3 regions of the Solibacillus daqui genome follow, and region 1 is predicted to be linked to each of the others. Evidence: a T-box and tRNA genes for the amino acid it is inferred to sense, from the RefSeq annotation. Region 1 holds a T-box; the other regions hold tRNA genes.
The links. The T-box of region 1 lies ahead of trpS (tryptophan--tRNA ligase). A T-box ahead of a tRNA ligase gene usually reads a tRNA of that ligase, here a tRNA-Trp.
Positions count from the first base shown of each region.

Region 2: it encodes a tRNA-Trp, which carries the amino acid that the T-box ahead of trpS (tryptophan--tRNA ligase) is inferred to sense. The anticodon was not compared.
Region 3: it encodes a tRNA-Trp, which carries the amino acid that the T-box ahead of trpS (tryptophan--tRNA ligase) is inferred to sense. The anticodon was not compared.

Region 1 is NZ_CP114887.1:743,266-747,527, forward strand. It holds gene fabF (beta-ketoacyl-ACP synthase II) at 1-1,195, shown strand, start outside; gene O7776_RS20400 (YuzI family membrane protein) at 1,366-1,632, shown strand; gene trpS (tryptophan--tRNA ligase) at 1,586-2,575, opposite strand; T-box leader at 2,759-2,986, opposite strand; gene spxA (transcriptional regulator SpxA) at 3,448-3,846, shown strand; gene mecA (adaptor protein MecA) at 4,188-4,262, shown strand, end outside.
Region 2 is NZ_CP114887.1:3,880,501-3,884,762, reverse strand. It holds rRNA gene O7776_RS19150 (23S ribosomal RNA) at 1-2,338, shown strand, start outside; rRNA gene rrf (5S ribosomal RNA) at 2,403-2,518, shown strand; tRNA gene O7776_RS19140 (tRNA-Tyr) at 2,554-2,637, shown strand; tRNA gene O7776_RS19135 (tRNA-Trp) at 2,649-2,722, shown strand; tRNA gene O7776_RS19130 (tRNA-His) at 2,749-2,824, shown strand; tRNA gene O7776_RS19125 (tRNA-Gln) at 2,846-2,920, shown strand; tRNA gene O7776_RS19120 (tRNA-Lys) at 2,936-3,011, shown strand; tRNA gene O7776_RS19115 (tRNA-Gly) at 3,060-3,134, shown strand; tRNA gene O7776_RS19110 (tRNA-Leu) at 3,139-3,227, shown strand; tRNA gene O7776_RS19105 (tRNA-Arg) at 3,251-3,327, shown strand; tRNA gene O7776_RS19100 (tRNA-Pro) at 3,351-3,427, shown strand; tRNA gene O7776_RS19095 (tRNA-Ala) at 3,435-3,510, shown strand; tRNA gene O7776_RS19090 (tRNA-Met) at 3,531-3,604, shown strand; tRNA gene O7776_RS19085 (tRNA-Ser) at 3,617-3,709, shown strand; tRNA gene O7776_RS19080 (tRNA-Met) at 3,739-3,813, shown strand; tRNA gene O7776_RS19075 (tRNA-Met) at 3,906-3,980, shown strand; tRNA gene O7776_RS19070 (tRNA-Asp) at 3,984-4,059, shown strand; tRNA gene O7776_RS19065 (tRNA-Phe) at 4,065-4,140, shown strand; tRNA gene O7776_RS19060 (tRNA-Gly) at 4,144-4,217, shown strand; tRNA gene O7776_RS19055 (tRNA-Ile) at 4,228-4,262, shown strand, end outside.
Region 3 is NZ_CP114887.1:3,420,744-3,425,005, reverse strand. It holds rRNA gene O7776_RS16870 (23S ribosomal RNA) at 1-790, shown strand, start outside; rRNA gene rrf (5S ribosomal RNA) at 905-1,020, shown strand; tRNA gene O7776_RS16860 (tRNA-Asn) at 1,035-1,110, shown strand; tRNA gene O7776_RS16855 (tRNA-Ser) at 1,121-1,212, shown strand; tRNA gene O7776_RS16850 (tRNA-Glu) at 1,228-1,302, shown strand; tRNA gene O7776_RS16845 (tRNA-Val) at 1,330-1,405, shown strand; tRNA gene O7776_RS16840 (tRNA-Met) at 1,427-1,501, shown strand; tRNA gene O7776_RS16835 (tRNA-Asp) at 1,505-1,580, shown strand; tRNA gene O7776_RS16830 (tRNA-Phe) at 1,604-1,679, shown strand; tRNA gene O7776_RS16825 (tRNA-Thr) at 1,687-1,762, shown strand; tRNA gene O7776_RS16820 (tRNA-Tyr) at 1,769-1,852, shown strand; tRNA gene O7776_RS16815 (tRNA-Trp) at 1,862-1,935, shown strand; tRNA gene O7776_RS16810 (tRNA-His) at 1,962-2,037, shown strand; tRNA gene O7776_RS16805 (tRNA-His) at 2,076-2,151, shown strand; tRNA gene O7776_RS16800 (tRNA-Gln) at 2,179-2,253, shown strand; tRNA gene O7776_RS16795 (tRNA-Gly) at 2,261-2,335, shown strand; tRNA gene O7776_RS16790 (tRNA-Cys) at 2,343-2,416, shown strand; tRNA gene O7776_RS16785 (tRNA-Leu) at 2,466-2,547, shown strand; gene nagB (glucosamine-6-phosphate deaminase) at 2,843-3,556, shown strand; gene O7776_RS16775 (S66 peptidase family protein) at 3,860-4,262, shown strand, end outside.

The DNA.
Region 1 (4,262 bases):
TGTTGGAAACAGCGCTGAAGCATCTTGGGAAAATGTCATAGCAGGAAAATCAGGAATTGGTCCAATGACACGTGTTGATACAAGTAAGTTTACAGTATCCGTAGCAGCAGAAGTAAAGGACTTTAATATAGAAGATTATATTGAGAAAAAAGAAGCACGCAAAATGGATCGCTTTACGCATTATGCGCTTGCTGCATCAATGATGGCTACAAAGGATGCAAACTTAACAATTACAGAAGAAATGGCGCCGCGTGTTGGCGTTTGGATTGGCTCGGGTATTGGCGGAATGGAGACGCATGAACAGCAATTTTTAACATTCCAAGAGCGTGGGGTACGTCGTGTGAGCCCATTCTTTGTACCGATGATGATTCCTGATATGGCTTCGGGTCAAGTGTCGATTTATTTAGGCGCAAAAGGAGTTAACTCTTGCTCGGTAACGGCTTGTGCTTCGGGGACGAACTCAATTGGTGATGCATTTAAGGTTATTGAGCGCGGCGATGCAGATGTGATGATTACAGGTGGTGCAGAGGCGCCGATTGTTACAATGGCTGTTGCAGGATTTAGCGCTAATACAGCGTTATCATTAAACCCAGATGTAAACAGTGCTTCTCGTCCATTTGATAAAAATCGTGATGGCTTTGTTATTGGTGAAGGCGCAGGGATTTTGATTTTAGAGGAATACGAACATGCGATACAGCGCGGTGCAAAAATTTACGCAGAAATCGTTGGTTATGGGGCAACGGCTGATGCGCACCATATTACAGCACCTGCTCCAAATGGTGAAGGGGCTGCACGTGCGATGCAGATGGCGTTAAATGATGCAAATGTAGCACCAGAACAAGTAGGCTACATCAATGCACATGGCACAAGTACACCATACAATGATTTATTCGAAACTCAAGCTGTCAAAACAGTATTTGGTGACCATGCTTACAAATTAGCGATGAGCTCAACGAAAAGTATGACAGGACATTTATTAGGTGCAGCGGGTGGAATTGAAGCAATCTTTTCAGCGCTTGCATTAAAAGAAGGTATTTTACCACCTACAATGAACTTAGTAGAGCCTGATCCGGATTGTGATTTAGACTATGTACCAAATGTAGCGCGTAAAGCGGATATTGAATATGCGCTTAGTAATTCACTTGGTTTTGGTGGTCACAACGCATGTTTATTATTTAAAAAATATAGCGAATAAAAATGGAGCTGACCAAAAAGTGTTTACTATTTGGTCAGTTTTTTCTTATGTATTAATTATCCGCATAAAGTAGTGCTTTTGCGGTAGTCAGAATAAGAAAAGTGGTCACATTGTGTGACAACGTATTAATAGCCAGTGTTTTACTGGATGTACAAAGGGGGTGTCCTGACATGAATTTCAGGACACCCCCTTTCATATTGTGTACAAAGGATGGTGCGTTGACTCGATTTGTACTTTTTTTAGTCTGTTACGGCTTATGTGTAATGTCGCTAAGCAATATCATTTTGTATCTCAATTATCGTACGCTCGGTTATTCTTGGCATGCGGTACTATCATACATTGTCAACGGAGTAGAGCTATATTTAGCACTCGCTGCACTCATTGGCATGTTTAGCGTCGTTTACGTCCAAGGCCCATCGCGTTCTCCATTTTCTTAAGCGTTTTAGAAGCGATGGCATTTGCTTTCACTGCTCCTTCGTCTAATATGTCGTCTAATTCTGGAGAGTCGATTAAAGCGTAGTAGCGCTCTTGAATTGGTGTTAAATGCTCGATAACAGCTTGAGCGACACCTGCTTTGAAATCGCCATAGCCCTTGCCAACATATTTCTTTTCAAGATCCGCAATCGATACACCTGATAATGCCGATTCAATTATTAATAGGTTAGATACACCTGGCTTGTTTTCAACGTCATATTTTACAATGCCCTCAGAATCGGTTACTGCTGATTTAATTTTCTTTTCAATTTCTTTTGTTGTATCTAATAAACGGATAGTTGCTTTTGTGTTTGGATCTGATTTTGACATTTTTTTCGTTGGCTCTTGTAATGATTTAATACGAGCGCCTTCTTTTGGTAATTGAATGTCTGGAACCGTTAAAATGTCATTAAAACGCTTGTTAAAACGCTCTGCCAAGTCACGTGTTAATTCGATATGTTGCTTTTGGTCTTCACCTACAGGCACAATGTCAGTATTGTATAAAAGAATGTCAGCTGCCATAAGTGGAGGGTATGTTAATAAAGCGGCTAAAACGGTTTCTTTACCATTTGATTTGTCTTTAAATTGCGTCATACGCTCTAATTCACCAATTGTCGCAACACATTGTAATAACCACCCTGCCTGTGCATGTGCTGGTACTTCTGATTGGATGAATAATGTTGATTTATTCGGGTCAATGCCACATGCAATGTACATAGCTGCTAATGAACGAATGCTTTTTCGTAGTTCTAAACGATCTTGTGGCACGGTAATCGCGTGTTGGTCCACGATGCAGTAAATTGCATCGCCCTGTTCTTGTAGTTCTGGGAATTGTTTAATCGCGCCGATATAGTTCCCTAACGTAATCGTACCTGTTGGCTGTACGCCTGAAAAAATGGTTGTCATTGGTAAGTCCCTCCGCTAAATGAGATATAATTCAATTTCGCCTTGGCGTAGTTATGTTCAGATTTTTTCGGGAGTGCTCGAAATGTCCTTTGAAAATCTGTAACAACTGCCAGAGGCTTTTTTATTTAGCTTAGCTAAATAAAAATAAAAATAAAAAACATCATGCGTCCTCTATTAAAAAATAGAAGGGACGAATGATGTTTAAATCCGCGGTACCACCCAGCTTGCCAATATTGGCCACTCTTCTTCGTAACGTGAAGGCAACGAGCAAAACTACTGGAACCACATATTAGTGTCCGTTCGTAAAGCTAACTCAGAAGTCCATTCCATTTAACGAATGGTCTGTTCTCACCAACCACAGACTCTCTAAACATTCGATTTAAATGTACTACTCTTCGTCAACGTTTTTTTATAATCTTGAAAGTGATTATAACGCACCGCGCGAAAAAAAGGCAATCATTTCACATAAAAATTTTTGTATAAGAAGCTAGGGAATTGGAAATAGTAGGATTACGTATAGAAATCACAAGGAAAAGGCTTGAATTGTCAAACTATTTTCTCAATTAATGCATATAAATGAGAAATTTTATCCGCTTGACTGACGTTTGATACTCACTATTTTTGGGTATAAAATCATTGTTCCTAAAAATGATGAAATATATGATCTTTAGAGAGAAAATCGTCATAAAAATTTACGTTAAGCCTCACTTTTTTGTTGACAAGGTGTATTCAAACATGCGTATTTCATGTATAATAAGAACGTAATTTTAAATTAAATTAATTCTAAACTAAGTATTTTTCTACAATTTGCTTCTTTTGAAAGAAGACACTTATAGCAATTGAATTGAATCAATTAGAGAGGAAGTGAGACAATGTTAGTAACATTATTTACTTCACCAAGTTGTACTTCATGTCGCAAAGCGAAAGCATGGTTAGAGGAACACGACATTCCATATACTGAGCGAAATATCTTCTCAGAGCCTTTAACAATTAGCGAAATTAAAGAAATTTTACGAATGACAGAAGATGGCACCGATGAAATCATCTCAACACGTTCGAAAATTTTCCAAAAATTAAACGTTGATGTTGAAACATTACCATTACAACGTTTATACGAGTTAATTCAAGAATATCCAGGACTTTTACGTCGTCCGATCATTTTAGATGAAAAACGACTACAAGTTGGTTATAACGAAGATGAAATTCGTCGATTCTTACCTCGAAAAGTAAGAGCTTATCAATTACAAGAAGCACAACGTATGGTTAACTAAATAAACGCAATACACGATGTTACGGTTGCAAATTAGCGATTGTAACATCTTTTTTTGTCCGAAAAAGTCCAAAAGCTTTGCTAACAATTGCGTATAATAATGTAAGGTAAGTTGTCACTTGCTTTACAACGGTAAGTGCAATACAATTGCAAGTATTCAAATTATTTAGTGAGGGTAATGTTTTTCCTTTTCATTTTAAGGCAATCCATCATACAATAGATTTATAGATACTTTAGTGTATGAAAAGTATCGAAGTTCTGATGCAATAGATAGCCATGTTGTATAATATTGTAAGAAAGCATGACGTTCTATACAATGACTGTGAAGGGAGTTGAGGTCTAATGGACATCGAACGCATTAATGAAAATACGCTAAAATTATTTATTACGTATAGTGATATTGAGGACCGCGGATAT
Region 2 (4,262 bases), 970 kb from region 1:
AATGGGTGATAGCGTGCCTTTTGTAGAATGAACCGGCGAGTTACGATTACGTGCGAGGTTAAGTTGATAAGACGGAGCCGCAGCGAAAGCGAGTCTGAATAGGGCGAATTAGTACGTGGTCGTAGACCCGAAACCAGGTGATCTACCCATGTCCAGGATGAAGGTGAGGTAACACTTACTGGAGGTCCGAACCCACGCACGTTGAAAAGTGCGGGGATGAGGTGTGGGTAGCGGAGAAATTCCAATCGAACTTGGAGATAGCTGGTTCTCTCCGAAATAGCTTTAGGGCTAGCCTCGTGATTGAGAATACCGGAGGTAGAGCACTGTTTGGACTAGGGGGCATCTCGCTTTACCGAATTCAGACAAACTCCGAATGCCGGATATTTATACACGGGAGTCAGACTGCGAGTGATAAGATCCGTAGTCAAAAGGGAAACAGCCCAGACCACCAGCTAAGGTCCCAAAGTAATCGTTAAGTGGAAAAGGATGTGGCGTTGCTTAGACAACCAGGATGTTGGCTTAGAAGCAGCCATCATTTAAAGAGTGCGTAATAGCTCACTGGTCGAGTGACGCTGCGCCGAAAATGTATCGGGGCTAAACGATTCACCGAAGCTGTGGATGCATACCATTGGTATGCGTGGTAGGAGAGCGTTCTAAGGGCGTTGAAGTCAGACCGGAAGGACTGGTGGAGCGCTTAGAAGTGAGAATGCCGGTATGAGTAGCGAAACATGGGTGAGAATCCCATGCACCGTATGACTAAGGTTTCCTGAGGAAGGCTCGTCCGCTCAGGGTTAGTCGGGACCTAAGCCGAGGCCGATAGGCGTAGGCGATGGATAACAGGTTGATATTCCTGTACTACCTCCCCACCGTTTGAGAAATGGGGGGACGCAGTAGGGTAGGGTAAGCAGAGCGTTGGTTGTCTCTGTTCAAGCAGTAAGGTGTGTGCGTAGGCAAATCCGCGTACTTTAACATTGAGCTGTGATGACGACTCCGTATGGAGGAAGTTCCTGATCTCACACTGCCAAGAAAAGCCTCTATCGAGGTGGGAGGTACCCGTACCGCAAACCGACACAGGTAGTCGAGGAGAGAATCCTAAGGTGTGCGAGAGAACTCTCGTTAAGGAACTCGGCAAAATGACCCCGTAACTTCGGGAGAAGGGGTGCTCTGGTAGGGTGTATAGCCCGAGAGAGCCGCAGTGAATAGGCCCAGGCGACTGTTTAGCAAAAACACAGGTCTCTGCAAAACCGTAAGGTGACGTATAGGGGCTGACGCCTGCCCGGTGCTGGAAGGTTAAGAGGAGTGGTTAGCGCAAGCGAAGCTGCGAATTGAAGCCCCAGTAAACGGCGGCCGTAACTATAACGGTCCTAAGGTAGCGAAATTCCTTGTCGGGTAAGTTCCGACCCGCACGAAAGGCGTAACGATCTGGGCACTGTCTCAACGAGAGACTCGGTGAAATTATAGTACCTGTGAAGATGCAGGTTACCCGCGACAGGACGGAAAGACCCCGTGGAGCTTTACTGTAGCTTGATATTGAATTTTGGTACAACTTGTACAGGATAGGTAGGAGCCAGAGATCTCGGAGCGCCAGCTTCGAAGGAGGCGTCGGTGGGATACTACCCTGGTTGTATTGAACTTCTAACCCATGCCCCTTAGCGGGGTAGGAGACAGTGTCAGGCGGACAGTTTGACTGGGGCGGTCGCCTCCTAAAAGGTAACGGAGGCGCCCAAAGGTTCCCTCAGAATGGTTGGAAATCATTCGTAGAGTGTAAAGGCATAAGGGAGCTTGACTGCGAGACCTACAAGTCGAGCAGGGTCGAAAGACGGGCTTAGTGATCCGGTGGTTCCGCATGGAAGGGCCATCGCTCAACGGATAAAAGCTACCCCGGGGATAACAGGCTTATCTCCCCCAAGAGTCCACATCGACGGGGAGGTTTGGCACCTCGATGTCGGCTCATCGCATCCTGGGGCTGTAGTCGGTCCCAAGGGTTGGGCTGTTCGCCCATTAAAGCGGTACGCGAGCTGGGTTCAGAACGTCGTGAGACAGTTCGGTCCCTATCCGTCGTGGGCGTAGGAAATTTGAGAGGAGCTGTCCTTAGTACGAGAGGACCGGGATGGACACACCGCTGGTGTACCAGTTGTCTTGCCAAAGGCATCGCTGGGTAGCTATGTGTGGACGGGATAAGTGCTGAAAGCATCTAAGCATGAAGCCCCCTCAAGATGAGATTTCCCATTACGCAAGTAAGTAAGACCCCTGAAAGACGATCAGGTAGATAGGTTCGAGGTGGAAGTGTGGCGACACATGTAGCTGACGAATACTAATCGGTCGAGGACTTAACCACATGTTTACGAAAATCAATGAACCGTTTATCCAGTTTTGAAAGAACAATCTTTCAATTTAATAAGTGAAGTGATGATGGCAAAGAGGTCACACCTGTTCCCATACCGAACACAGAAGTTAAGCTCTTTAGCGCCGATGGTAGTTGGGGGTTTCCCCCTGTGAGAGTAGGACGTCGCTTCGCTTATTTTTTTAATGCTTCAATAAGTATTTTATGTCGGAGGGGTAGCGAAGTGGCTAAACGCGGCGGACTGTAAATCCGCTCCTTAGGGTTCGGCGGTTCGAATCCGTCCCCCTCCACCATTTTTATTTTTAGGGGCATAGTTTAAAGGTAGAACTACGGTCTCCAAAACCGTCAGTGTGGGTTCGATTCCTACTGCCCCTGCCAATTAATTAAACAAAATATTTATAATGGCGGTTGTGGCGAAGTGGTTAACGCACCTGATTGTGGTTCAGGCATTCGTGGGTTCGATTCCCATCAGTCGCCCCATTTAAACAAAATTGAAATCTTTGGGGTATAGCCAAGCGGTAAGGCAACGGATTTTGATTCCGTCATGCCCTGGTTCGAATCCAGGTACCCCAGCCATTCTCTTTTAATAAGGAGCCATTAGCTCAGTCGGTAGAGCATCTGACTTTTAATCAGAGGGTCGAAGGTTCGAGTCCTTCATGGCTCACCAGTTTTATAAATTTCAAATACTGTCAGAATAAAAAATTCTAAGCATTTTGCGGAAGTAGTTCAGTGGTAGAACACCACCTTGCCAAGGTGGGGGTCGCGAGTTCGAACCTCGTCTTCCGCTCCAAAATGCCGGGGTGGCGGAACTGGCAGACGCACAGGACTTAAAATCCTGCGGTGAGTGATCACCGTGCCGGTTCGATTCCGGCCCTCGGCACCATTTTTTTAAATAAAAAAATTTTAGCGCCCGTAGCTCAATTGGATAGAGCGTTTGACTACGGATCAAAAGGTTATGGGTTCGACTCCTGTCGGGCGCGCCATATATATTTTTCAAATGACAGATCGGAATGTAGCTCAGCTTGGTAGAGCACTTGGTTTGGGACCAAGGGGTCGTAGGTTCGAATCCTGTCATTCCGACCATTACAATGGGGCCTTAGCTCAGCTGGGAGAGCGCCTGCCTTGCACGCAGGAGGTCAGCGGTTCGATCCCGCTAGGCTCCACCATTTATTTTAATAACAATCATGGCTACCTAGCTCAGCTGGCTAGAGCATTCGGTTCATACCCGAAAGGTCGTGGGTTCGACTCCCTCGGTAGCCATTTTAATATGTCGGAGGTATACCCAAGTCTGGCTGAAGGGATCGGTCTTGAAAACCGACAGGCGGGTAACACCGCGCGGGGGTTCGAATCCCTCTACCTCCTCCATTTTAATTGAATAGTTAAATTCCTATTATCGCGGGGTGGAGCAGTGGTAGCTCGTCGGGCTCATAACCCGAAGGTCACAGGTTCAAGTCCTGTCCCCGCAACCAAATAGTGTAGTGATTAGTAGCTACTGAGGTACGAAGTAGATACCAACAAAATAGAACTCGAGAGAACTATAACAAAATATGTTTCTTATTATCGCGGGGTGGAGCAGTGGTAGCTCGTCGGGCTCATAACCCGAAGGTCGCAGGTTCAAGTCCTGTCCCCGCAACCAAATGGTCCCGTGGTGTAGCGGTTAACATGCCTGCCTGTCACGCAGGAGATCGCCGGTTCGATCCCGGTCGGGACCGCCATTTGTGGGTTTGTAGCTCAGTTGGTAGAGCATTAGATTGAAGCTCTAAGTGTCGGCGGTTCGATTCCGTCCAAACCCACCATATGCGGGTGTAGTTTAGTGGTAAAACCTCAGCCTTCCAAGCTGATGTTGTCGGTTCGATTCCGATCACCCGCTCCAGTTTTTTAGAGGGCCTATAGCTCAGCTGGTTAGAGCGCACGCCTG
Region 3 (4,262 bases), 1.4 Mb from region 1:
GTACAGGATAGGTAGGAGCCAGAGATCTCGGAGCGCCAGCTTCGAAGGAGGCGTCGGTGGGATACTACCCTGGTTGTATTGAACTTCTAACCCATGCCCCTTAGCGGGGTAGGAGACAGTGTCAGGCGGACAGTTTGACTGGGGCGGTCGCCTCCTAAAAGGTAACGGAGGCGCCCAAAGGTTCCCTCAGAATGGTTGGAAATCATTCGTAGAGTGTAAAGGCATAAGGGAGCTTGACTGCGAGACCTACAAGTCGAGCAGGGTCGAAAGACGGGCTTAGTGATCCGGTGGTTCCGCATGGAAGGGCCATCGCTCAACGGATAAAAGCTACCCCGGGGATAACAGGCTTATCTCCCCCAAGAGTCCACATCGACGGGGAGGTTTGGCACCTCGATGTCGGCTCATCGCATCCTGGGGCTGTAGTCGGTCCCAAGGGTTGGGCTGTTCGCCCATTAAAGCGGTACGCGAGCTGGGTTCAGAACGTCGTGAGACAGTTCGGTCCCTATCCGTCGTGGGCGTAGGAAATTTGAGAGGAGCTGTCCTTAGTACGAGAGGACCGGGATGGACACACCGCTGGTGTACCAGTTGTCTTGCCAAAGGCATCGCTGGGTAGCTATGTGTGGACGGGATAAGTGCTGAAAGCATCTAAGCATGAAGCCCCCCTCAAGATGAGATTTCCCATTACGCAAGTAAGTAAGACCCCTGAAAGACGATCAGGTAGATAGGTTCGAGGTGGAAGTGTGGCGACACATGTAGCTGACGAATACTAATCGGTCGAGGACTTAACCACATGTTTACGAAAATCAATGAAACGTTTATCCAGTTTTGAAAGAATAAAAAAATATAATAATACTTGACGAAATAAGTTAATTAAAGTATAATAATAAATGTCTTTCAAAATTAGTCTAGTGATGATGGCAAAGAGGTCACACCTGTTCCCATACCGAACACAGAAGTTAAGCTCTTTAGCGCCGATGGTAGTTGGGGGTTTCCCCCTGTGAGAGTAGGACGTCGCTAGGCTAACATATAATTATTCCGAAGTAGCTCAGTTGGTAGAGCATCCGGCTGTTAACCGGCAGGTCGCAGGTTCGAGTCCTGCCTTCGGAGCCATCTAAATCTTGGAGAGTTGTCCGAGTGGCCGAAGGAGCACGATTGGAAATCGTGTATGCGGGTAACACTGCATCAAGGGTTCAAATCCCTTACTCTCCGCCAGGCAAACTTTTAAATGGCCCGTTGGTCAAGTGGTTAAGACACCGCCCTTTCACGGCGGTAACACGGGTTCGAATCCCGTACGGGTCACCATTAATTATATTTCATTATATCCAGCATGGAGGATTAGCTCAGCTGGGAGAGCACCTGCCTTACAAGCAGGGGGTCGGCGGTTCGAGCCCGTCATCCTCCACCATTAAAAATAATACAGTATTATCGCGGGGTGGAGCAGTGGTAGCTCGTCGGGCTCATAACCCGAAGGTCACAGGTTCAAGTCCTGTCCCCGCAACCAAAAGGTCCCGTGGTGTAGCGGTTAACATGCCTGCCTGTCACGCAGGAGATCGCCGGTTCGATCCCGGTCGGGACCGCCATTTTTAACAAATAATACATATATGGGTTTGTAGCTCAGTTGGTAGAGCATTAGATTGAAGCTCTAAGTGTCGGCGGTTCGATTCCGTCCAAACCCACCATATTTTTGCCGGTGTAGCTCAGTTGGTAGAGCAACTGACTTGTAATCAGTAGGTCGAGGGTTCGACTCCTTTCGCCGGCACCATTACCTGGAGGGGTAGCGAAGTGGCTAAACGCGGCGGACTGTAAATCCGCTCCTTAGGGTTCGGCGGTTCGAATCCGTCCCCCTCCACCATCTCTTTTTAGGGGCATAGTTTAAAGGTAGAACTACGGTCTCCAAAACCGTCAGTGTGGGTTCGATTCCTACTGCCCCTGCCAATTTACAAAAACAAAATACGATAGTGGCGGTTGTGGCGAAGTGGTTAACGCACCTGATTGTGGTTCAGGCATTCGTGGGTTCGATTCCCATCAGTCGCCCCATTTATTTTTTGTTTTATTATATTCTATTTTTTATTATGGCGGTTGTGGCGAAGTGGTTAACGCACCTGATTGTGGTTCAGGCATTCGTGGGTTCGATTCCCATCAGTCGCCCCATTATTATTAAATTGAAATTTCCTTTATTGGGGTATAGCCAAGCGGTAAGGCAACGGATTTTGATTCCGTCATGCCCTGGTTCGAATCCAGGTTCCCCAGCCATTCGTTTGCGGAAGTAGTTCAGTGGTAGAACACCACCTTGCCAAGGTGGGGGTCGCGAGTTCGAACCTCGTCTTCCGCTCCATAAATATGGCGGCATAGCCAAGTGGTAAGGCACAGGTCTGCAACACCTTTATCACCGGTTCAAATCCGGTTGCCGCCTCCATATTTTTAATGAAATCGGTTAATCCGGTTTTTTTTATATCCATTTTCTTGCCGATATGGCGGAATTGGCAGACGCGCCGGACTCAAAATCCGGTTCCGTGAGGAGTGTCGGTTCGACCCCGACTATCGGTATACTATTAATAAGGTTAACTGTCATAAACCTTATTAAAACAAGGCTTTCAACGATTAGTTGAGGGTCTTTTTTTATGAAAAAAATAATAAAGTTAAAATAGATAATGTGTTTATAAATAAATGTGGTTAATAAACAAAATAATAGGGTTATTAAAAGGAAATTTGTCGATTTATTATATAGCATATAATAAAATTTTTAGATAAAATTAACATGATGATGTTAAGAAATAAGATGGAGATATTAAAAATTACGCTCTAAAGGGAGAAGGTATAGATGATGACTACAGTATCGAATATAAATTGGATTGAAGCTGCAGATTATGATGAATTGAGTAAAATTGCAGCCAAAATTTTTAAAGAAGAGTTACAGAAACACCCTGAAATGGTGCTAGGTTTGGCAACGGGTGGGACGCCAGAAGGATTTTATAAAGAACTTGTTGAGGCATATAAAGCAGGCGAAATTTCATTTGAAAAGGCACAATCATTTAATTTAGATGAATATGTAGGCATTAATGCAGCAAATGAAGCAAGCTATCACTATTATATGGATCAGCAGCTCTTTAACCATGTGGATATGAAGACTGATAATATTCATTTACCAGAAGGTGATACAAATGACTTACAAACTGCTGCAACGCAATATGATGCGAAGATTGAGGCAGTGGGTGGAATTGATATTCAGCTTTTAGGTATTGGTGTTAACGGCCATATAGGATTTAATGAACCAGGTACTTCGTTTGATTTAGGAACAAATGTAGTAGAACTTACAGAGTCAACGCGTGAAGCAAATAAAATATACTTTAATTCGATTGAAGAAGTACCAACTCATGCAATTACAATGGGGATTCAAACGATTTTAAATGCGAAAAAAGTGGTACTCTTAATATCAGGTACATCAAAGCAAGAAGCAATAAATCGTTTACGTAGCGGTGTAATTACAGAGGATTTCCCAGCAAGTGCATTGCATAACCATTCAAATGTAACGGTAATTTATACTGACGTAAAATAGTAAAAGGGGTGCAGTATCCGATGCTGCACCTCTTTTTTTGAAAGTAAATAGTTTATAGAGGTAAAGACATCAACTTACGCTCATATTATGCGTGTCGTTTTTATATTAGAAATAAAAACGCCTGTGATGACCGCAATACCACCAGTTATTTGTGAAAGTAGTAGGTGTTCATCTAAAAATAGTATTGCAAAAATCGATGAAAATACGGGAATAAAATTTAAATAAATGCCGAGTAGCCTGGTAATGCGCTTTACATAAAACGCTATGATACAATAACGACAGTAGCAAAAGGAGGTCAAACAAATGAAAATTCGACCAGCAAGATTACAGCAAGGGGATACAGTAGGGGTAGTTAATTTAAGTAGTCCACTTACACAAGAAACATTAGGAGAAAAGCTAGCATTTTTAGACCAGCTTGGATTACGTTATAAATTAGGAAATACGATTCAAAGCTTTGAGGGCTATTTAGCAGGAACTGATGAAGAGCGTGTCGCTGACTTCCATGCGATGGTACAAGATCCAGAAGTAAAGGCAATTTTTTTAGCTAAGGGTGGCTATGGAATTCCACGTGTGATTGATAAAATTAGTTATCCATTATTAGAGGACAATCCTAAAATTATTTGGGGCTTTTCGGATATTACGGCATTACATACACAAGTAAATGAATTCTCTAATTTAGTAACATTCCATGGACCGATGTTATCCA